One region of the Methylophilus sp. E2MeOHC9 genome, then DNA from elsewhere that is predicted to be linked to it. Evidence: predicted binding sites of a transcription regulator. Region 1 holds the regulator's gene; each other region holds the start of a gene.
What was found. The regulator sigma-54, encoded in region 1, starts transcription at its own class of promoters, with help from an activator protein. The targets are predictions, from matches to a motif close to TGGCACNNTTCCTGCT.

Region 1 (8,047 bases):
CGCGGCTGGCATCCATATCCAACGCCACATAGGGGATATTTTCTTCGCGCAGGAAACGGCCCAGATACTGGCCACTGCGGCCGTAGCCACAAATAATGACGTGGCCCGATAGCTCCTGGCTATGCTCCTGGATGGTATCGACGCCTTTAATACTATTGCGGGTATAGCTTTTTACCAGATAGCGCGCAATGCGGCCGTTGTACTGAATAATAAACGGCGCCACCAGCATGGAAAGCACGGCAACCGATAACACCAGTTGCAAGGCGTCGCCATCAATCAAATGCGTTTGTAAGCCCAGCGCCAGAATCACGAAAGTAAACTCACCTGCCTGCCCCAGAATAATGCCAGTACGCACGCCGACGCCCATTTCAAAACCGTAGAACTTGGTCAGGAAGGCAATCAGCCCGATCTTGAACAATAGGTATAGCCCAAGCAGCAACACGATCAGGCCTGCATGTTGCACGATGACAGTGACATCAAGCAGCATGCCGACACTGATAAAGAACAGGCCAAGCAAAATATCGCGGAAAGGCGCGATATCGGATTCCACCTGGTAGCGGTATTTGGTTTCTGAAATCAGCATGCCTGCGACAAACGCACCCAGCGCGTAGGACAAACCAGCAAAATTGGTGGCTGCAGACATCAATAAAGTGACCATCAGCACGTTTAATACAAACAGTTCACGCGAGCGCTGCTTGGCCACCAGTTCAAACCAGAAGTTGAGGATGTTTTTGCCGAATTTGAATAGCAGGAATAACAGGATTGAGGATTTCAGCAGCGTCAGGCCCAGCACATCCAGCCAGTTATTGCTGTGCGCACCCAATGTCTGGATCAATACCAGGATAGGGATCACCGCCAGATCCTGGAACAGCAATACGCCTATGCTCAGGCGGCCATGGCGGGAGTTAAGGTCGACGCGCTCCATCAGGATTTTGGAAACGATGGCGGTCGAGGACATGGTCAGTGCCGCGCCGATAATGAACGCGGTGGTCAGGCTTAATCCAGCGACTTTGCCTAACAGCAGGCTCACTACCAGCGTCAGGATGACTTGCCCGCCGCCAAGGCCGAACAGGGTTTTGCGCATGGCATATAACTTGGGCAGGCTGAACTCTAGGCCTATGCTAAACATCAGGAACACAATGCCGAATTCAGCCACCTGGCGACCGGTTTCTTCATCCTCGAGCAAGCCAAGTGCGTGGGGCCCCAGGACAATGCCGATGGCGAAGTAAGCCAGTATCGCGGGCAGGCCCAATATGCGGAACAAACCGACGGCGAATACCGAACTGGTGAGTAATAAAAGTAAATGGATTAGGGAGTCAAACATGCAAAAGTTCTAAAGCAATTAATTCAGACCACGTTGCTACACTGTTAGCAAAACACTGCGCGTGGTCAAATATTTATTATGAATCTGGATTGTGTCAGGTTAAATATGCTGCCACAAATCTTTATTTAATGCAAAAAATGTGCCTGATATTAAAAAATCATTAAAAAAGCCGTGTTTTGCTTTCTTGCCGGGGCGGTCACTTGCTATACTTACTGCCCATGAGTATAGCAAAATCAGGTGTCAAACTTGCTGAAAGTTCTGACATCGTGGAAAAAGCGCGCAATGTGTTATTGCACGAAGCAGATGAAATCCGCCAGCTGGCAGGACGCTTAGGCGCTGCGTTTGAGGCTGCAGTGCATATGATTTTAGATTGCCGTGGCCGTGTAGTGGTCACTGGCGTGGGGAAATCCGGCCATATCGGCGGCAAAATCGCCGCCACCTTTGCCAGCACCGGCACCCCGGCATTTTTTATGCATGCGGCTGAAGCCAGCCACGGTGACCTGGGCATGATTACAGCAGAAGATGTGGTGATTGCGCTTTCCAACTCGGGTGAAAGCGATGAAATCATCAATATTTTGCCTGCGATCCGCCGCCTGGGTGCGCGGATATTAAGTATCACTGGCACCGAAGACTCGACTTTATCGCGTGAATCGCAAGTGCATCTGAGTGCAGCCGTCAGCCATGAGGCCTGCCCGTTTGGCCTGGCGCCAACCGCAAGCACCACTGCCGCACTGGCCTTGGGCGATGCACTGGCTTTATGCGTGCTGGAACTGCGTGACTTTACCGCAGAAGACTTTGCCCACTCCCACCCTGGCGGTAGCCTGGGGCGGCGTTTGCTGATCAGGATTAAAGATGTGATGCGCACCGGCGATGCGATTCCGAGCGTGAAAGAAAATGCAACGGTGCAACAGGCCATCCAGGAAATAACGGCCAAAGGCATGGGGTTCACCGCCATTGTCAATGCCGGACAAAACCCGGTCGGCGTGTTTACTGACGGTGATGTACGCCGTTTGTTTGTGCAAGGCCTGACCGACCATCAGGCGCCTATCACCAGCGTCATGAGCCACCAACCCAAATTGCTGGGTATACAGCAAATGGCTGTTGAAGCAGTGAGCCTGATGGAACACCATAGAATCAATGGTTTTCTGGCAGTCAATGAACTGCAACAATTGGCAGGGGCATTTAACATGCATGACTTGCTGAAAGCGAAAGTGGTCTAGGCTAGCCGGAATGAATATTCATGCTTAAATATCCGATTTTGCTACCGATAGGCCTGATGCTGTTTTTGGCACTGCTTACCTTCTGGATCAACCAGACAGTGCAGGAGGGAGCTTCGCGCATGACTAGTATCAATCGCAATGCGCCGGATTACATGCTTTACAACTTTGTCAGCACGCGTACCGACGCCAGTGGCCATACCAAATATGTGCTGGCTGCGGCGCAAATGCGCCATTACCCGGACAGCGACTACACCGAACTGGACCGCCCGCGATTTACCCAGTTTGGCGAAAACATGCCTTATACCCAGATTTACGGGCAGCGCGGCAAAATATCCGGCAATGGTAAACTGGTGGAGTTTGTAAAACAGGTCAAAGTGATACGCCAGGCCACTGCTGAAAAAGGTGAAATGCAATTGAAGACGGAACAATTATTTGTTGAACCGGATACGGATATTGCCTATACCGATTTACCGGTGACCATCCACCAGCAACCGGGTAGCGTGGTCACAGGCACAGGCATGCGCTTTGATAAAAAATCCGAAACCATGCAATTATTTAACCGGGTGCATGTACATTATGAGCGCGCACCGGAGCCAGTGAATGCAGTGCCTGCCACCAAGCCGGCCAAAACAAAAAATAAAACCACGCCTGACAAAGGTTAATGATCAAGGATCGATGATTCTGGAGAGATGAGTTGAAAACGCACAAGCAATTATTTTATGTGACCTGCCTGGTATTGGGTACGCTGTTGCATTGGTCTAACACTGTCAGGGCTGAAGAGTCTGACCGTGAGCAACCCATCGAGCTGGAAGCCGACACAGTGAGTGTCAACGATGCAAAAAAAATCAGCACTTATACCGGCAATGTGATCCTCAATCAGGGCTCCCTGCAAATCAAGGCAGACAAAATGATAGTCCGCGAAGACCAGGATGGATTTCAGCATAGCACCTGTATCGGCAGCCCAAGCACACCGACCACCTTCAAGCAGAAGCGCACTGGTAAAAACGAGTGGATGCAAGGCAGCGGCCAGCGCATTGAATACAATGGCCGCATGGATAAAGTGCAACTGTATACCAATGCTTGGGTCAAACGTGGCGAAGACATAGTCACCGGTGATTACATCAGCTACGACGCCAATGCGGAATATGCGGAAGTGATTGGTGGCACCAAAGCCAACCCGAATGGCACGGCCAACAGCCGGGTCAAGGCTATCATCCAGCCCAAGAGCAAAACAACGCCTCCTGTGATCGATAACAAAGCCAATGCACAGCAAGGCCTGCGCATGAACCGCTCATTGCAGTTCAAGAGTGAACCGGCTGCTAACGGCACCGCAAATGAACCCAAGAAAGAACCACAGTAAAGACTGGCAATATGCAAACAACTGCTTCACCAGACAATAGCCATTTACGCGTCAGCCATTTAAAAAAAGCTTACCAGGGTCGCACAGTCGTCAGAAATACGACGCTGGAGTTGCATAGCGGCGAAGTCATTGGCTTACTGGGCCCGAATGGGGCAGGCAAAACTACCAGTTTTTATATGATCGTCGGCCTGGTCGCACTCGATGACGGCCACATTACTTTGAATGGCACCGATGTCAGCCACGCGCCTATGCATGAACGTGCACGCATGGGCCTGGCTTACCTGCCGCAGGAAGCCTCGATTTTCCGAAAAATGACAGTGACCGATAATATCCTGTCTATTCTGGAAACCCGCCCTTATACGGCCGAAGAACGCGAAGCCAAGCTGGAGTCACTGCTCGATCAGTTGCATATCCAGCACATCCGCAACAGCCAGGCAGTCAGCTTGTCCGGTGGTGAGCGTCGCCGGGTAGAAATCGCCCGTTGCCTGGCCACTGACCCTAAATTTATTTTGCTGGATGAACCGTTTGCCGGGATCGACCCGATTGCAGTGATCGAGATCCAGAAAATTATCCGTTATTTGAGCAGCCAGAATATCGGCATCCTGATTACAGACCACAACGTTCGCGAAACGCTGGATATCTGTGACCGCGCCTACATCGTGAATGAAGGCGCAGTATTTGCAGCCGGCACTCCCGATGAAATCATTCAGAATGAAGGTGTGCGTGAAGTATATCTGGGCAAAAACTTTAGGCTGTAATTCGTTATGAAGCAAAACCTGCAATTACGCATGTCGCAAAACCTGGCACTGACGCCGCAGTTGCAGCAGTCTATCCGCCTGTTGCAACTGTCGACGCTGGAGCTTAGCCAGGAGCTGGAAGCCATTTTGCAGGAAAACCCCTTGCTCGAGATGGCCGACAATAATGAAGAAGGCGAGTTTGAAGACAATACGCCCGACGCCCCGTTAGCAGCGCAGGCTGAAGTCGAAGATGCTAGTTCTTTTGATGTCGCCATGCAGCAGCAGGATATCCCTTCGCCAGCCGACACTTTGCGTGAAGAGTTGCGCGAAGACCTGAGCGGCAATGAAGGCGAGTTGCCCAACCTGAATGAAGAATTCACCCCGCCGGAATTTGAAGACGACTACGGCGAATTTGGCAGTACCAGCAACTGGGATGAAGCAGGTCGCAATAACAATGATGATGAAGATGGTGATTTTTCGCGCCAGGATGCCAGCAACATCAGCCTGCGTGACCACCTGATAGACCAGATACAACTGGCGCACCTGTCGCACCGCGATATGAGCCTGGTCAAACTGCTGCTAGACAGTATTAATGACGACGGCTACCTGGAGCAGGATTTGCAGGAAGTGGTGGAGAACCTGCCGCTGGAACTGGAAGTCGATTTGCTGGAACTGGAAACGGCACTCAAGCTGATCCAGAATCTTGACCCGATAGGCATAGGCGCCCGCGATTTGCGTGAATGCCTGCTGCTGCAACTGTATGCCCTACCAGCCAGCACGCCCTACCTGAAAATCGCCATCGCCCTGGTCAAAGACCATCTGGCACTACTGGCCAATAAAGATTTTATCAAACTGCGCAAACAACTCAGTTGCGATGAAGCCTCACTCAAAGGCGCGCAGCAACTGATACGCCAGCAAAACCCCAGACCAGGCAGCGAGTTTTCCAACTTTAGCCATGATCATTTTATCCAGCATGATGTGGTGGTGAAAAAGATCAAAGGGATCTGGGTCGCTACCCTGAATGATGGTGTGATCCCGAAATTGCGCATCAACCAGATGTACGCAGATATCCTCAAGCGCAACCGTGAAAGCTCAGGCCAATACCTGCAAAGCCAGATGCAGGAAGCCAAGTGGATGATCAAGAACATCCAGCAACGTTTCTCGACCATTTTGCGTGTGTCACAGGCGATTGTAGACAGGCAGCGTAACTTCTTTGAGCACGGCGACATCGCGATGCGCCCACTGGTATTACGTGAAATCGCTGAAGAGCTGGATTTGCATGAAAGTACCGTTTCCCGCGTCACTACGCACAAGTATATGCTCACTCCAAGAGGTGTTTATGAACTCAAATACTTCTTTGGCAGCTCAGTCGCGACTGATGCGGGTGGTTCCTGCTCGGCAACAGCCATTCGTGCACTGATCAAGCAAATGGTGGCGGAAGAGAATGAGAAAAAACCGCTTTCTGATAACCAGATCACAGACACACTGGCACAACAAGGCATTGTGGTGGCGCGGCGGACGATTGCCAAATACCGTGAATCATTGAGTATTCCGCCAGCGAATTTGCGCAAATCACTTTAGCTTTTCAAGCTTGTCTGATTTTTGAAAATTAAAAAGGCCGCTATGCAAGCGGCCTTTTTTTTACAATGACGACGATTATTGAATCGTGATCCTGGCAAATTTTCGCTTACCCACCTGGGCAACAACCACGCTTTTTGCCAATTGCAGGTTCTTGTCCTCGACCTTGACGCTATCAAGTTTCACGCCACCCTGCTGGATGGCACGCATCGCTTCACTGGTGCTTTCTACCAGGCCAGCCTGTTTTAATAACTGGCTGATACCAATACTGTCACCTGCTATCGTCACTTCAATTTCAGGCACATCATCCGGTATACCGCCTTTGGCACGCGTCTGGAAATCCTGCAACGCTTTTTCAGCCGCTGCCTGACCATGAAAACGGGCCACGATCTCCTGCGCAAAGCCTACTTTGATATTGCGTGGGTTTTCACCATTGGCGATGCTGGCTTTCCATTCAGCAATGATTTCCAGCGAGGCGAAAGACAGCAAATCGATATAGCGCCACATGAGCGCATCTGAGATCGACATAATCTTGGCAAAAATGCTCTCAGGCGCTTCGCTGATACCGATATAGTTGCCCAGCGATTTGGACATTTTATTAACGCCGTCCAGGCCTTCCAGCAATGGCATCATCAGCACGCACTGCTGTGCCTGGCCAGCCTGTTTCTGTAGCTCGCGCCCCATCAGCAGGTTAAATTTCTGGTCGGTGCCGCCGAGTTCAATGTCTGATTGCAAGGCAACAGAGTCGTAGCCCTGCAACAGCGGATACAGGAATTCATGGATGGCAATCGGTTGGTTGCCTTTAAAACGTTTTGAAAAATCATCGCGTTCCAGCATGCGTGCCACCGTGTGGCTGGCCGCCAGCTTGATCATGCCTGCCGCACCCAGTTCGCTTAACCATTTGGAGTTAAATACGATTTCTGTCTTGGCCGGATCCAGTATCTTGAATACCTGCTCGGCATAGGTATCGGCATTGATCTTCACCTGCTCAACCGTCAAAGGCGGGCGGGTGGTACTTTTACCGGTCGGGTCACCTATCATGCCGGTGAAGTCGCCGATCAGGAACAGTATCTGGTGGCCCAGGTCCTGCAACTGGCGCAATTTGTTGATCAGCACGGTATGCCCCAGATGTAAATCGGGTGCGGTAGGGTCAAATCCGGCCTTGATGCGTAATGGCTTGCCGGCTTTGAGTTTCTCTATCAGCTCCTGCTCAATCAGCAACTCATCTGCACCGCGCTTGATAATGGCAAGTGCTTTGGCAATCTCCGGGCTGATGGCTTCAGGAGTGGGTTTTGCGTCTGTCATAAATACAATTCTGTCTGCTGCATGGCCGAGTTGGTATGGCATAGCAACGGTTAAAATGAAAGCGACTATTTTAACGTAATCTGCTGCTTAACTGTAGGCATATCCCGGCACAGTGTTACCATGTTGGCCTATGATCCCGCTGTCAACCGCCCCCGCTACCCGTTATTTTATTGGCATTATGTCAGGCACCAGCCTGGATGGTGTGGATGCGGCACTGGTTGCGCACACGGGCGATGATTTTCAACAGATCAACCAGGCATTTGTGCCGTATCCAGCCGCGGTCAAACAAACACTGCTGGATTTGCATCATCCAGCGACGAATGAGTTGCATGCAGCCGCTGTCATGGCCAATACATTGGCACAGCTTTATGCAGAGGCGGTGCAGAAGATCCTGCAGCAAAGCGGATTACCAGCATCGGCGATCACCGCCATTGGCTGCCACGGACAAACCATACGCCACTGCCCTGACCTGCCAGACGGTCAAGCCTATACCTTGCAAATCGGCAACCATGCCCGGCTGGCT
Region 2 (8,047 bases), 380 kb from region 1:
ACCGATATGGCCGGCCGCACACCAGCTGTTTATGTCGGCGCAAACGACGGCATGTTGCATGCGTTTAATGCTGACACCGGAGATGAGTTATGGGCATTTATCCCAACACCGGCCATCGCTAATCTGGCGAATCTGGCAGATAAGGAATATGGTGCGAATTTTCACACCAATTATGTGAATGGCAGCCCGGTTGTAGCCGATATTTGTATTTCCGCCTGCAGTGGAGCGAATCCTGTCTGGCGCACTATTTTAGTCTCTGGTTTGAATGGCGGTGGTCGTGGCTACTTTGCGATTGATGTGACAAAACCTGAATTGCCGGTATTGCTATGGGAATTTGGCACACAATCTTCTATAGATAGCATAAACTTAGGCTATAGCTTCGGTAATCCCGTTGTCACTAAAATGAAAGACGGCCGCTGGGTGGTTTTAGTCACTTCGGGATATAACAACGGCAATGATGCAAGAAAGCTAAACAGTACCACTTTTGCAAAAAATAGCCCGGCAGGGGATGGCGCAGGCCATTTGTATGTACTGGACGCGAATACAGGTGCGCAAGTGAAGCATATCTCCACTGGCAGTGGCAGCGGGGCTGAACCTAGCGGACTGGCTAAAATCTCTGCTTATGCGGATCAGATGTTTGAAAACAATTCGGCCTTAAAGGTCTATGGCGGCGACCTCAATGGCAACATCTGGCGCTTTGATATTAATACTGGTTCTGTCAACAGCATTGCTATCTTGAAAGGTAGTGACAACAGTATACAAAAAATCACTACTCAGCCTGAATTAGGCAAGGTGGATAAAAATTTGGTGGTGATGGTGGGGACTGGCAAGTTTCTGGAGCCGGCTGATTTGACTAACACCCCATTGAATTCGGTCTACGCATTTAAAGACAACGGCCAGACTTCGCCGATAGATGCTCGCAAATTAGAACCCCGGAAACTGGAAGATGATCGTAGGATTTCCTCCACCGTAGACGTGAGTTTTGACAATACTTATGGTTGGCTTCTGGATTTCCCGCCTGGCGAGCGTGTGAATCTGGATCCTTTGCTATTGAACGGCGTGTTGTTAATGCCAACCATGGTGCCTACCAGCCAGGCATGCAGTGGTGCTGGTTTTGGGTGGTTTAATTACTTTGACTATAAAAAAGGGCGCTCAATACTGCCTAGTGGCCTCGTTTCAGAGCGTATGACTTCACCTGCCGTAGGTTTTAATATCGTCTATGATGGCAAGGGCGTACCTCATGTGGTGGTGACGGGTAGTAACGATCCGACGCCACAGCAACTCAGTCTGGATGACCAGGTATTCGGTATCTCCGGCACGGGTAAGACCGGTAACATATTCAAGCAAAAAACCAACGGTAGTTATGGCACCAAGCAAAGCTGGCGTGAGTTGATCCAATAGGCAATAAAAAGCCCCTGGTTGAAATGCCCGAAATATCAGACGTCATGTCTGGGAGCGGGCAGTTCATTGAGGGGCTTTTTACAGGGCTGTGTTATTTCACTATTTTTGCAAGCGCATACAAGATCACACAAATCACTACAACAATACCAATCAGCGCATAGATTCCAATCGCTCCTTGAAACATACCTGCCTCCTGTCGTATAGGTGAGGGAAGGTTTATTCTAGGGAAACATCTGGAGACTGTCTAGGCGTATATCGCCTACAAAAAGAGGGGTGTGAGGGAGGAGTGGATATGCCACTACCACAGGCAAAGCATGCATGGCTGCATCTTTGCGCTTTTAAAACCTTAAACGACTTCGAGTGACAGTTCAGCAGGTTTGTAGATTGCCAGTATATTGTTGTCAGCCACGATATCTTCCGCCAGGTACATAATGTCCTGCGCCGTCATCAGTTCAGGCATGCTAGCGGTGTAGGTCAGGGGTTCTTCCAGCCAGTTGTTCATGATTTTTCCTTTATATGTGATCTGTATAAATCTATAACGTCATAGCGGATGAATTCTTGATGGCAGGCACCGCATCATTCACGGTTATTTACATCTGCTATTCATCCTGTTAATCAATAGCTTACAGTCCATGTATGAAGATTTAATGAAGTAAATGTGGAAAGCATGTGTCACAGGCTTGCCTGCTGGTACAAAGAGAAAAATACGCGCAAAATGACTTGAAGCTTATGGCGCTACTAACTCTATGAAAGCGGCTTACGATGAAAACTTTTCAGGTGGTCGGCATCCTAGCCGTGGCATTCATCACAGGTGTAGGTGTACTCTACTGGCAGAATCTGGCGGATGACCCATTAGACCAGCCGCTCAGTGAGTTGGCGCAGACGATGAATCAATGTGACCTGATTGCCAGCAAGGCGGCTGCAGAGTTGCCTGAAGCGCTGCCTTTCCAGAAGCTGGAAAAAATGGCCAGGCAGTCGCGGGTGCTGGATAGGTGTATGCAGGATCGTGGCTATCAGCAAAATCCGGCTTGGGTGGCCAAAGCGAATGCACGCGCGAGTGAAATCGCCCAGGCACAAAGTATCTCGCAGGACGAGGCCTACGAAACCCTGCGCAGGCAGGCGATGTTAAAGGATGATGTGGCGGGCACCAATTACTGGCGCGCGCGTAAGTAAACGATTAGCGCTTTTGCCCCAGGTAATCGGTTTTGCCTAAAGGCACGCCAATGTGGCGCAGGATGTTGTACGCGGTGGTGCTGTGAAAGTAGACATTTGGCATTACCCATTTTTCCAGGTAATCAATGCCGCTAAACGTCAAGTCGGCTTTGCGTATGGTGAGCACCACTTCTTTGTGCTCAGCGCCTTCTAATTGCGCGGGCTGGATCTGTGATAAAAAATCCAGGGTCTTGGCTATACGCGCATACAGCATCTCAAAACTGGTTTCATCATCTGCATATTGCGGGATCTCCAGCCCGGCCAGCCTGGCACCAGCACCTTTGCTCATGTCGCTCACTAGTTGTACCTGGCGGGTCAATGGATACATATCGATAGACAGCCGGCTATTGAGTATCGCCGCTGGCTCGACTTTTTTCTGCTCGGCATATAGTTCGCCTTGTTGCAGGATATGTTTCAGGTTGTGAAGGTTGCGCACCAGTGGCGCGATACTGACATCATATAAATGCATGGCTGACACTCTCAATATTCATAACGACGATATTGTAACGCCTCCGCGATATGCGCATCATTAATCGTTTGGCTCCCCGCTAAATCTGCAATCGTCCGTGCCAGTTTCAGGATGCGGTGATAGCTGCGCGCAGAGAGCGAGAATTTTTTCATGGCCGCCTGTAGCAGCGCATTGCTTTTGTCATCCAGCTGGCAGTGTGCTTCAATTTCTAGCGGTCCCAGTGCGGCATTCGGTTTGTTCTGGCGCTGCATCTGCCGCTGCCTGGCCATCATCACACGCTCGCGGATAGTGGCACTGGCTTCGCCAACCTGGCTATGGCTTAACTCTTCCGGTTTGAGCGCAGGTACTTCAATATTCATATCAATGCGATCCAGCAACGGGCCGGAAAGCTTGTTTTTGTAACGCGCAATCTGCTCCGGCGTACAGCGACAGCGCTGGTTATAGTGGCCGTAATAGCCGCATGGGCAGGGGTTCATGGCCGCAAGCAGCTGGAATTGTGCCGGGAAAGTCGCTTGCCTGGCCGCGCGGGAAATGGTGATCATGCCGCTTTCCAGCGGCTCACGCAGGACTTCCAATACTTTTCTGTCAAACTCAGGCAATTCATCAAGAAATAGCACACCATGATGCGCAAGGCTGATTTCACCCGGGCGTGGCACGCTGCCACCGCCCACCAGTGCCACGGCTGACGCTGTGTGGTGCGGCGAGCGAAACGAGCGCTGTTTCCAGCTAGCTGCGGGAAACTGGCTATTGAGCGACAAAATCGCTGCGCTTTCTAGCGCTTTCTGTGTCGTCATGGCGGGCAAGATGCTCATAAACCGATGCGCCAGCATGCTTTTCCCTGTGCCTGGTGGACCGCTCATCAGCACGCTGTGTTGCCCGGCGGCGGCTAGCTCCAGCGCACGCTTGGCGCGCAATTGCCCTTTCACTTCACGGTAATCCGACAGCACTGGCGGCTCACTATGCGTCATGGCCGGCTGCTGCGGTAAAACCTGTTTCTCCGATAAATGTGCGCACACTGCCAGCAGGCTGTCAGCGGCATAAATCGTTGAACCTTCAACCAGGCTGGCTTCGTATGCACTCTCTTGGGGCAGAATTGCCGCCCGCATATTTTCGGTATCCTGACGGAGCTGATAAGTCATCGCCAGTGCGCCGCGTATAGGACGCAGTCCACCCGTGAGGGCCAGTTCGCCGGCAATCACATAATTGGCCAGATGCTTTTTAGGAAGTTGGCCAGAGGCGGCCAGAATGCCAAGGGCGATGGGTAAATCATAGCGACCCCCTTCTTTGGGTAAATCCGCAGGTGCGAGGTTGACGGTGATCCGTCTGGCCGGGAACTCGAATTGCGCAGTCTGAATCGCGGCGCGAACGCGGTCCTTGCTCTCTTTGACCTCGGTTTCAGGCAATCCGACAATGGTAAAGCTAGGCAAGCCATTTGCTAAATGTACTTCTACAACTACTTCCGGTGCTTCCATACCGCTTAACGCGCGGCTATACAAAACTGCCAGACTCATGCTGCACCCCTGCTTAACGGAATGCTAACAATTGTAAATTAATTTTTACTTTCTGTTGTGTGAGCCTGTTCCAACGCAGTGATTTTTTCTTCCAGCGCACGCAATTGTTGCTGGGTGCGGGCTAGTAAAGCCGATTGAATATCAAATTCCTCACGCGAAACAAGTTCCATTTTGGTGAGCACGCCCTGAATTAGTGCATGAATATTTGATTCAAGCTCTGAAATTGGGCTTGAATCAATTAATTGTTTGATTTTAAAAGATAATTCTTTAATTCTCTCGTTTGAAAATAGCATGATTGAGTGCTCCTTTTTCTCGAATTTTAACATGCAAAGCGGTTGGGGATATAGGTTTATAGCGCTGTTTATTTATATAAATCAATAAAAATCAATTACTTATAAAAGTATTTTTATTATTAATTTATATTAAATTCCATAAGATATTGATTATAAACGATTATATATATTGGCACATGCTTTGCTTAGTCGTCAATGTTGTTTCATTATCGTTTACAACAATTCGATCAAGACTTTTATAGAGAGAGGACTCATAAATGCGTCAATCTATTTTGATTACAGCAGTGTTAGGCACCTTGTCATTGGCACAAGTTTCTTATGCAGCTGAAGAAGCAAAAGAGGAAGCGAAATCTCCTTGGGCAGCGACAGCCAACATTGGCTTCGTGTCTGATTACTACGCGCGCGGTATTTCACAAAACTGGCACAAACCTTCTGTGCAAGGTGGCCTGGATATTACGCATGACAGCGGCTTTTACGTCGGTGCCTGGGGTTCTAACGTCACGCCAAACACATTTCCTGATGCTACGGCTGAAGTAGATGTTTACGGTGGTTATAATGGTGCCGTACCTGGCATTGAAGGTTTAGGTTACAGTGTCGGCTTGATCGGTTACTTGTATCCAGGTGGTTCATGGAAAAAATACAGAGGTTCTGCTTCTGTTGGACCAGATGGTGCAAATACAGTATTGACGCCACGTGGCGGCCGCTGGGATACCGCTGAAGTTAACTTTGGCCTGGCTTATGGTTGGGTGAGTGCCAAGCTTTCTGTGACATTGACTGACTGGTTTGGCGCTGAACGTGCTACCGGCTGGGATGGCAGCACTAAAGGCAGTACCTATTTTGAAGTGAATGCGAACTATCCATTGCCATGGTGGGATCTGACATTGGTTGGTCACGTGGGCCAATTGAATGTGAATGGTAAACTGGATACAACATTCTCAAGCGATGGCGGCACAAACCTGCCAAGTACAAGCTGGTCAGGTGCTTCCAGCCCTGATTACACTGACTACAAAATCGGTTTGAGCAAAGCGTTCAAGATCGGTGCTTCTGAAGGTTGGAACGGTGGTATCTACTACGTAGGTGCCAGCAACAAGCAGTACTGGGGCGAAAACGGTTACGGCGGCACAAGCTTTAACGGTAAAGGCGACAGTGTGCGTGCACAAAGTAAAGACTTGAACGAAGGTCGTTTGGTATTGACCCTGACTCGTACGTTCTAAGTACAGTCAACACGATTGCTGTAAACACATCTGGCAGGCACGGTGCCTGCCAGAGTTAACAACAGGAGAAGCAAATGAAATTTGTGTCCGCAATAATCAAGCCATTCAAGCTTGATGAAGTGCGTGAAGCTTTGTCCAATATTGGGGTACAAGGCATCACTGTCACTGAAGTTAAGGGGTTTGGACGCCAAAAGGGGCATACCGAGTTGTATCGTGGCGCTGAATACGTCGTAGACTTTTTACCAAAGGTAAAACTCGAAGTCGCCATCAAAGACGACATGCTAGATCAGGTGGTGGATGCCATCGAAAAAGCAGCGGCGACAGGCAAGATTGGCGATGGCAAAGTATTTGTCTTCGATTTGGAACAAGTTTATCGTATCCGCACCGGTGAAACCGGTCCGGATGCGTTATAGGAGAGGGCTTCAGTTATGAAGAAAATTCTTTCTGTATTATCGCTGGTCGCCCTGATGGGTTTGGCAGCAACGCCTGTCGCATACGCTGAAGAAACTGTGACAGAGACTGTGACAGTGACGGAAACAGTCACGCCTGATGCTGCACCTGCCGCGGAAGCGCCAGCAGCAGAAGCTGCGCCCGCTGAAGCCGCTGAAGCACCTGCGACACTGGATGTAGGCAATACCGCATTCATGATCATCGCGACGGTGCTGGTGATCCTGATGACGATTCCTGGTTTGGCGCTTTTCTACGGCGGCCTGGTACGCCAGAAAAATATGCTTTCAGTATTGATGCAGGTTTTCGTGGTGTTCTCGCTGATCTCTGTGTTGTGGGCGGCTTATGGCTACAGCCTGACATTTACTGAAGGCAATATGATTGTCGGTGGCTTAAGCAAGGCGTTCCTGTCTGGCATCACTACTGACAGCCTGACGGGCACGATTCCTGAATACGTGTTCCTGACCTTCCAGATGATTTTTGCTGCGTTAACGCCTGGCCTGATCGTTGGTGGTTTTGCAGAGCGTATCAAGTTCTCTGCAGTGCTGCTGTTTACCGCTTTATGGGTGACATTCGCTTATATCCCGATCGCGCACATGGTGTGGGGTGGTGGTTACCTGGCTGAACTGGGTGCCAAAGACTTTGCTGGTGGTACTGTGGTGCACATCAACGCTGGTGTAGCGGCATTGGTAGGTGCATTGATGTTGGGCAAACGTATCGGTTACGGTAAAGAAGCCATGCCTCCGCATAACCTTGTGATGACGATGATCGGTGCTTCATTACTGTGGGTGGGTTGGTTCGGTTTCAACGTAGGTAGCGAATTGGCTGCAGATGCTACTGCTGGTATGGTGCTGGTGAATACACAATTGGCAACGGCTGCTGCGGTATTGGGCTGGATCCTTGCTGAATGGTTGTTCAGAGGCAAGCCTAGCATGTTGGGTGCGGCTTCAGGTGCGGTTGCTGGCCTGGTAGCGATTACGCCGGCATGTGGTTTCATCGGCCCTATGGGTTCTATCATCCTCGGTTTCACTGCCAGCTTCGTCAGCTTGTGGGGCGTGACCAAACTGAAAGGTGCACTGGGTTACGACGATTCTCTGGATGTGTTCGGCGTGCATGGCCTGGCTGGTATCTGGGGTGCGGTAGGTACTGGCGTGCTGATGGCGCCTGGCTTGGGCGGTGTGGGCTACGCTGAAGGCGTGACCATGGGTGGCCAAGTAACTACGCAGATTATCGCGGTGGTTGTAACGCTGATCTGGACCGGTGTTGTGAGCGTGATCCTGTACAAAATTGTCGATGTCGTGGTTGGTCTGCGTGTCAGCGAAGAGTACGAGCGCGAAGGCCTGGATACGACAGAGCATGGCGAACGTGCCTATAGCTTGTAATGGATAGCACTCTCAAAATGATTAGCAGTCTGTGACCACAGATCTGCTGGGAAAAACGGCTCTTTCAGAGCCGTTTTTTTTGAACTAAATCCAGTGCAGGGTTACCAACGCACTGGGC
Region 3 (8,047 bases), 700 kb from region 1:
TCTGGGCGCCGTGCTAGCAACGACGTTGCGTGGTATGACCGCGGACGTTTATTTCCAGGTGGGATTACTCACTACCATAGGCCTGGCCGCCAAGAATGCCATCCTGATTGTGGAATTTGCCAAACATCTGCAAGAGCAAGGCAAGCCTCTGGTAGAAGCAACGCTGCAAGCCGTGCAACTGCGACTACGCCCTATCCTGATGACATCACTGGCGTTTATCTTTGGCGTGATTCCGCTTGCCTTTAGCCACGGCGCTGGCGCGGTCAGCCGCCAGGCGATTGGTACCGGCGTACTCGGTGGCATGCTGACGGCCACTTTCCTCGGCGTATTTTTTGTGCCTTTATTTTATGTGCTGATCCGCTCTCTGTTCCCATATCGGGCTGAAGGTGCTTCTGTTGAAAAACCACTGCACAGTAAGGCAGAACATGAGTAATCTGCATTCTATGAGTCATCATTTAAAACTGTCTGCGTTGATCGTATGCTCATTATCACTGACTGCCTGCATCAACCTGGCGCCTTTTTTCAGCCCGCCTGAAGCACCGGTGCCTGCCACGCTAGGCACCGTCGACAATGATCAAAAAGCGCTGACCGAACTCGGCTGGCAATCTTTTATCACCGACAAGCGATTGCAACAGGTAATCGATCTGTCGCTGAAAAATAACCGGGACTTGCGGGTGGCAACACTCAATATTGAAAAAGCCAGGGCGCAATACCAGGTACAGCGCGCAGACTTATTCCCTACTGTGGCCGCGACTTTGTCTGAAACCGCCTCTAAAGGCATGTCCAACGTTGGTAACAATGGTAATGTTTCCGCCGGCACCGTCGCAGCCAGCAACAATAGCAGCGGCAATGTTTCGCATGTTTACCGTGCCACGGTTGGCTTCAGCGCCTATGAACTGGACCTGTTTGGCCGTATCCGCAATCTAAATGCGCAGGCTTTGCAGACGTTTTATTCGCAAGAAGAAAACCGCAAAAGCACGCAAATCAGCCTGGTGGCTGAAGTCGCCACAGCCTGGCTGACGGTGGCCGCAGATAAAAAGCGGCTGGACATCGCCCAGCAAACGCTGAAAAGCCAGCAGGATACTTACAACATCAACCAGAAAATGTTTGACCTTGGGGTCGCCAATGCCCTGACCCTCAAGCAGTTGCAAACCAGCGTCGACAATGCCCGGGTTGCCGTGGCTACCTATAACATCCAGATTAAGCAGGATATCAACGCGCTTAATCTGCTGGCTGGCAGCATTGTGCCAGTGGCATGGTTGCCGGATAGCTCGCTGTCCAGCGTGGCACTTGCTACACCTCTACCACGTGGAATTAGCTCTAAAACCTTGCAGCAGCGGCCGGATGTGCGTGCCGCCGAGCATTTGCTTGAAGGCGCCAATGCCAATATCGGTGCGCTGCGTGCTGCATTCTTCCCCACCATCAGCATGACCACCACCATAGGCACTGCCAGCACCGAGCTGGATGGTTTGTTTGGTACCGGCTCGCGCATCTGGACATTTGTGCCGCAGATCAGCCTGCCTATTTTCAATGCCGGACGAAACCGGACCAACCTGACTATTGGTGAAAAGAACCAGGAAATCCTGCTCGCACAATATGAAAAAACCGTACAAACCGCTTTCAGGGAAGTGGCGGATGTACTGGCGCAACGCGAAGGTTTGCAGGCACAACTGGAAGCACAACAGTCATTAAACGGCGCCGCCGCTGAAGCATTTAAACTGGCCGACGCCCGCTTTAAAAATGGCGTGGATAGTTACCTGGTTGTTCTCGATGCACAAAGAACGCTTTATACTGCCGAGCAATCACTGGTGACCTTGCAGTTAAGCGATGCCGCCAGCCAACTGACCTTATACAAAGTGTTCGGTGGTGGCTGGCATTAATACCTGATGGCTTTCGCCATAGACTGTTCGTCCGCTGCCGCGTCACTCGTATCAGGTTTCCCTTTCATACAGCCTGCTTAGCTCCCGTTTTAAACAGAAAATAAATGTGCATGGCAAACGTGCACATTTTTTGCTTAGGTTTTTAGTAATGAGTACAGATATTTCCCCCGAACAAACCATCGTCCTGGCAAAAATCAGGCATATCGAAGAGCTTGAACGCCTGGATACCTGCATTCAATTTGTCGAGAGAATAGGCCAGATCATCCACCAGGTGCAGGCAGAACGTGGCGCCAGCTGCCTTTACCTTGCCTCTGCCGGTAAACGGTTTGCGCCTGAGCGCGCCGATATCATCACCCAAAACCAGGCCACAGAAGCAGATTTCAGGCAAGCCTTGCAACAGCATTTGCATCTGGACCTGTTAACTGACGCCAGGCAGCTGACATTGATTTCATGGATATTGCTGGGCTTTGACCAGCTGACTTCTTTACGCCACCAGGTGACATTGCAGAAAATCTCGTTTGCAGATTGTATTGAATCCTACAGCCGCCTGATCAGCAGCCTGATCGCGCTGATCTTTGAAATCTCGGATAGCTCGGTCAACAGCAAGATCTCCACTTGCCTGCTTACGCTGTATAACCTGGTGCAAACCAAGGAGTTTGCGGGCCAGGAACGCGCAGTGGGTTCTTATATCTTCGGTTCCGGCAGTGTGCAGTTGCCGCACCAGCAGCGCTTGCTGGAACTGATTGCGCAACAAGACCGCCATACCGAATTATTTTGCCAGTTTGGCAATGAAGATTTACGTAGCGCCTGGGCTGCCTTAGAGGCCTCCAGACTTTACCAGCAGCATCAGCAACTGCGCAGCAAACTCACTTCAGCCAAAGATCAGCAGCCGCTGAAGCCCAGTGACGCGGATATCTGGTTTGACTTATGTTCGCAAAAGCAGACCAACATCTGGCAACTGCAATGCGCGCTGATCGAGAAAATGCATGCCATGCTGGAAGTGTTAGCGCACAAAGCCAAGCACGACCTTGAATACACGCAGGAATACTTGCAGGCGATCACCAATAAAGCTTCCTCCAGCGCGACCCTGGATGGCACCTTCTTCAATCTATCTATCCCGGTGGAAAGTGCGCTCAGTTTTCAGGCGCATGACAGCGCACAAGCGTACCCGATGACTTCCATGATCAGCTTGTTACAACAGCAATCGCGTCAGATCGCCGATATGGAAAGTGAACTGTCGGATACGCGCAAAGCCCTGTCAGAACGCAAGCAGATCGAACGGGCGAAAGGCCTGCTGATGAGCAAGCTGGGCATTGATGAGATGGAAGCGTACAAGACTCTGCGCAACCTCGCCATGGAGCAAAAACGCAAGATCATCGATGTCGCTGAAAATATACTGACGCAACAAAAACTCCCCTCCTGACCGCTCTATTTGATGGTGCATGCGCACTGAATAAGTGCGATGCATCTCACTCAAAATGGCCTTCCCCCGCCCTTGCAGCGGGTTTTTCTTTCTGAATCCTGCTTTTTCCCCGCATTTTTGCAGTTGGCATACCGCTTGCTAGATGACTCTTAAGCACCACGGCAACGGGTGCCATTATCAACGGCGATAATGGCTCTGATGTATGACCGGGTGTGAAATTGAATTGAATGGATTTCAAGGACAAAGGCGTCCTGATGGTATCGCGAAAGCAATGCCATCAGGACGCCTTTTTTGTTTTTCACTTTCCATATTCACTTATTTTCAAGGAGCAGAAATGAGCAGTTCCGATCACAAAAAACCGGTAGCGGATAATCACCTTATTCCTTCCAACACACTGCCTGAGCCAGATGCTGTAGATAGCCAGCGCCGTCATTTCTTTATGCATACCCTGGCCGGGGCGTTTGGTGCTGCTGCCATGATGAATATGGTGCCCTCCGCCATCCGCAGCCAGGCATGGGCGGCTGGCTCGGATGCGCCTGAGATCACCGAAGTGAAAGTCGGCTTTATCCCGCTCACCGACTGTGCGCCTATCATTGTCGCCGCACAAATGGGCTTCGATAAAAAATACGGCATCAAGATCGTGCCGTCGAAAGAAGCTTCCTGGGCCGGTGTGCGTGACAAACTGGTCAACGGCGAGTTGCATGCAGCCCATGTGTTGTATGGCCTGCTCTACGGCGTACAACTGGGCATTGGTGGCCAGCAGAAAGACATGAACCTGCTGATGACGCTGAACAACAACGGCCAGGGCATCACGCTCGCCAACCAGCTCAAGGAAAAAGGCGCCACCACCGGCGCCACCCTGAAACGCCTGCTGGATAACGAAAACCGCGACTTTACCTTTGCCCAGACTTTCCCCACTGGCACCCACGCCATGTGGCTGTATTACTGGCTGGCTTCTTACGGCATCAACCCGATGCAGGATGTGAAAACCATCGTCGTGCCACCACCGCAAATGGTCGCCAACATGCGCATAGGCAATATGGATGGCTACTGCGTGGGTGAACCGTGGAACGCACGTGCCATTTACGACAAGATCGGCTTTACCGCAGCGACCTCGCAGGATATCTGGACCGACCACCCGGAAAAAGCGCTGGGCACCACGGCCGAATTTTCGGCCAAGCACCCGAATACGGTACTGGCATTGACCAAAGCCATCCTGGAAGCCTGCCGTTATATCGACGCCACCAAGAACCGCCCTGAAGTCGCCAAACTGATCGCCGGTAAAGCTTATGTGAATGCGCCGGAAGAAGTGATCGAAGGCCGCTTCCTCGGCCATTACGACAATGGCATCGGTAAAAAATGGGAAGACCCGAACTACATGAAGTTCTTCAACGACGGCAAGGTCAACTTCCCTTACCTGTCAGATGGCATGTGGTTCCTGACCCAGCACAAACGCTGGGGTTTGCTGAAGTCTGACCCTGACTACCTGGCCGTGGCAAAAAAAGTAAACAGGATTGATATTTATACCGAAGCCGCCAAGGCGCTGGGCATTAACGTGCCGACCGATCCTATGCGTAGCAGCAAACTGATTGATGGCGTGGTATGGGATGGCAAAGACCCCAAAGCCTATGCCAACAGTTTCAAGGTTAAAGCTTAATTCTTTCAAGGAGAGTCACCATGAGTGTCGTCAGCTTTAACAAAGAAAAAATGATAGAAACTAGCGAGGACGCTGTGCAAGCAGCACCTGCACAACCCGTTGTTGCTGTGGTTATCCCTCTCTCGACCACAGCTACAGTAGCCACTCCGTCGTTGCAGCGGCGGAGCACATGGGCGGCAACCGCCAAACGCATGTTTGAATGGTTGTTGCCGCCTGTGATCGGCTTGCTGATATTCGGTGCCATCTGGGCCACCGTGGCAGCCCTGACGCAAGGCCTGCCAGGCCCGGTCAAGACCTGGCAGTCGGCAATGGAGCTGTTTAGCGACCCGTTTTATATCAACAACCCTAACGACATGGGCATAGGCTGGAACATCCTCAGCTCGCTGAAACGCGTGGCGACCGGCTTTGCCCTGGCCGCGATCGTCGGCATCCCCATGGGCTTTGTGATCGGCCGTTATGCATTTATGTCGCGCATGGCCGCGCCCATCATCAGCCTGCTCAAACCAGTCTCGCCACTGGCCTGGCTACCGATAGGCCTGCTGGTATTCAAAGCGGCTGACCCGGCCGCGATCTGGGTGATTTTCATCACCGCAGTGTGGCCGATGATCATCAATACCGCTGTTGGCGTCAGCAAAGTGCCGCAAGACTATATGAACGTGGCTAAAGTGCTCAACCTTTCAGAATGGAAAGTCGTCACCAAAATCCTGCTGCCTTATGTCATGCCTTACATGATGACCGGCGTGCGACTGTCTATCGGGGCTGCCTGGCTGGTGATTGTAGCGGCAGAAATGCTGACCGGCGGTATGGGCATAGGCTTTTGGGTGTGGGATGAATGGAACAACCTGAATGTAGAACACATCATCATCGCCATTTTTATCGTCGGCATTGTCGGTTTGCTGCTTGAACAATTGCTGGTGCTGGTGGCTAAACGCTACAGCTACGAATAAGCCATAAAGGAATTCACTATGACAACCGCATTGCAAGACCGTTATGTCCTGATCGAAAACGTCAATATGACTTTTCCAACCAAAAATGGCAGTTTCCAGGCTTTAAAAGAGATTAATCTTTCTATCCGTGAAGGTGAGTTCATCTCCATCATCGGCCACTCAGGTTGCGGAAAATCCACTGTGCTCAACCTGATTGCCGGGTTGTTGCAGCCGACGGATGGTTACCTGTTCTGTGCCGGGCGTGAAATCTTCAAACCCGGCCCGGAGCGGGCGGTGGTGTTCCAGAACCATTCCCTGCTGCCATGGTTGACCTGCTTTGAAAACGTTTATCTGGCAGTCGAACGTGTGTTTGCCGACAGCGAAAGCAAAGCGCAACTGGCTGAACGCACGAGTGCGGCACTGGAACTGGTTGGTTTAAGCCATGCCATGGAAAAACGTCCGACTGAAATCTCGGGCGGCATGAAACAGCGTGTCGGCATCGCCCGCGCCCTGGCGATGGAACCCAAAGTGCTGTTACTGGATGAACCGTTTGGTGCGCTCGATGCATTGACCCGCGCCGGGTTACAGGACGAATTAATGAGCATCATGGCGCGCTCGGGTTGTACTGCTGTCATGGTCACGCACGATGTGGACGAAGCGGTGCTGCTCTCGGATCGCATCGTCATGATGACCAACGGCCCGGCTGCCACCATAGGTGAAATCCTGGAAGTGGATCTACCGCGCCCTCGTCAGCGGCTAGCACTGGTCGAAGACCCGGCTTATACGCATCTGCGCAGCGAAGTGTTGAAGTTTTTATACGAACGACACGCCAAAAAGGCGGCATAAGAAGTGGTGCTGACGGGCGGCAACCCACCAGCACCGCATACCTCATCGAAATATGGTTACCCACTTAAGCAAAGGAGCAACAACATGAAAACTAACTCTTACCAACGATTGCGTCAAGTCTCAGTGGCAGTATTGATGGCGGCATTGAGCATGCAAGTGGTGGCTGAAGAAGAAGTTTTACCCGAATACACCTTTATGGATGCCATTAAAACCGGCAAAAATATGACCAGTTTCAGATTGCGTTATGAGTATGTAGACCAGGATGGTTTACAGCCAGGCACCTATAGCAATGCTGCCAACACGCCTAACCCGACGGCGGCACGTGAACTTAAAGATGCCAATGCACTGACCTTGCGCAGCCTGATCGGCTGGCAAACCGCGCCTTACCATAACTGGAGTTTTGCCGCGCAACTGATCAATGTCAGCCAGCTGACGGATGACTTCAACGATGGCACTAACAGTTACCGTATCAATGGTGCTTCCAACAACAATGGCAAAATCGAATATGCCAAAGTGGTAGACCCTAACCATACGGATATCAACCAGCTCTACGTAGACTGGACCGGTATCAAGAATACCCGTGTGCGTGCCGGCCGCCAGCAGGTCAACCTGGATAATGTGCGTTTTATAGGTGACATTGCCTTCCGCCAGGTCATGCAGGTATTTGACGGTGTTTCCGTATTCAATAAAACCATCCCGGATACCGAGTTGTTTGTCGCGCATTTTGACAAAGTGAACCAGATTTTCACCTCCGAACGCAGCGGCAACCTGGAAGTGGTGAATGCGCGTTACCGCATTTCTCCTACCGAATTCCTGGTCGGTTATGGCTATTTCAGCAATTTTGAAAACCTGGGCCTGGGCAACGCCTGGTTTGGTGCCGGCGGCGCCAACCTGCTGGCCGACCAGTCGAACAAAACCATAGGCCTGCGCCTGGATGGTACGCATATCTTCACGCCTAACTACCGCGCGCACTACACCGCCGAATACGCCAAACAGTCAGACTACAAAGATGGTGATAGCCGCATTGATGCGCACTATTACAAACTGGGTGGCGGCTTTGGCATCGATAACTTCAACCTGCGCCTGGACCAGGAACTGCTTTCCAGCAATAACAACACTTATGCTTTCCAGACGCCGTTTGGTACCAACCACCTGTTCCAGGGCTGGGTAGATAAATTCCTGGTCACGCCACGCGCCGGTATCAAGGACAGCTTTGTGACGGCCACCTACCGTTACGGTGATTTCATGTTTTTTGCCGATTACCACGTACTGGATGCAGACGAAGACTTTTTCACGGTCAATGGTGGTACTGCCC

Region 2: the regulator sigma-54 is predicted to act here: its motif matches at 5,057-5,072, upstream of ACSSVF_RS04890 (TorF family putative porin).
Region 3: the regulator sigma-54 is predicted to act here: its motif matches at 3,428-3,443, upstream of ACSSVF_RS14510 (CmpA/NrtA family ABC transporter substrate-binding protein).

The regions. Positions count from the first base shown of each region.
Region 1 covers NZ_CP196024.1:646,742-654,788, forward strand. Annotated here, with positions in the region: gene ACSSVF_RS03170 (cation:proton antiporter) at 1-1,324, opposite strand, end outside; gene ACSSVF_RS03175 (KpsF/GutQ family sugar-phosphate isomerase) at 1,543-2,544, shown strand; gene lptC (LPS export ABC transporter periplasmic protein LptC) at 2,565-3,206, shown strand; gene lptA (lipopolysaccharide transport periplasmic protein LptA) at 3,239-3,904, shown strand; gene lptB (LPS export ABC transporter ATP-binding protein) at 3,916-4,662, shown strand; gene ACSSVF_RS03195 (RNA polymerase factor sigma-54) at 4,669-6,222, shown strand; gene tyrS (tyrosine--tRNA ligase) at 6,298-7,524, opposite strand; gene ACSSVF_RS03205 (anhydro-N-acetylmuramic acid kinase) at 7,655-8,047, shown strand, end outside.
Region 2 covers NZ_CP196024.1:1,023,527-1,031,573, forward strand. Annotated here, with positions in the region: gene ACSSVF_RS04860 (pilus assembly protein) at 1-1,401, shown strand, start outside; gene ACSSVF_RS04865 (hypothetical protein) at 1,748-1,903, opposite strand; gene ACSSVF_RS04870 (hypothetical protein) at 2,164-2,574, shown strand; gene ACSSVF_RS04875 (DUF1993 domain-containing protein) at 2,579-3,082, opposite strand; gene ACSSVF_RS04880 (YifB family Mg chelatase-like AAA ATPase) at 3,094-4,593, opposite strand; gene ACSSVF_RS04885 (accessory factor UbiK family protein) at 4,632-4,886, opposite strand; gene ACSSVF_RS04890 (TorF family putative porin) at 5,144-6,100, shown strand; gene glnK (P-II family nitrogen regulator) at 6,175-6,513, shown strand; gene ACSSVF_RS04900 (ammonium transporter) at 6,529-7,929, shown strand.
Region 3 covers NZ_CP196024.1:3,055,496-3,063,542, forward strand. Annotated here, with positions in the region: gene ACSSVF_RS14495 (efflux RND transporter permease subunit) at 1-433, shown strand, start outside; gene ACSSVF_RS14500 (efflux transporter outer membrane subunit) at 426-1,880, shown strand; gene ACSSVF_RS14505 (nitrate- and nitrite sensing domain-containing protein) at 2,029-3,303, shown strand; gene ACSSVF_RS14510 (CmpA/NrtA family ABC transporter substrate-binding protein) at 3,638-4,960, shown strand; gene ntrB (nitrate ABC transporter permease) at 4,981-5,907, shown strand; gene ACSSVF_RS14520 (ABC transporter ATP-binding protein) at 5,926-6,732, shown strand; gene ACSSVF_RS14525 (alginate export family protein) at 6,817-8,047, shown strand, end outside.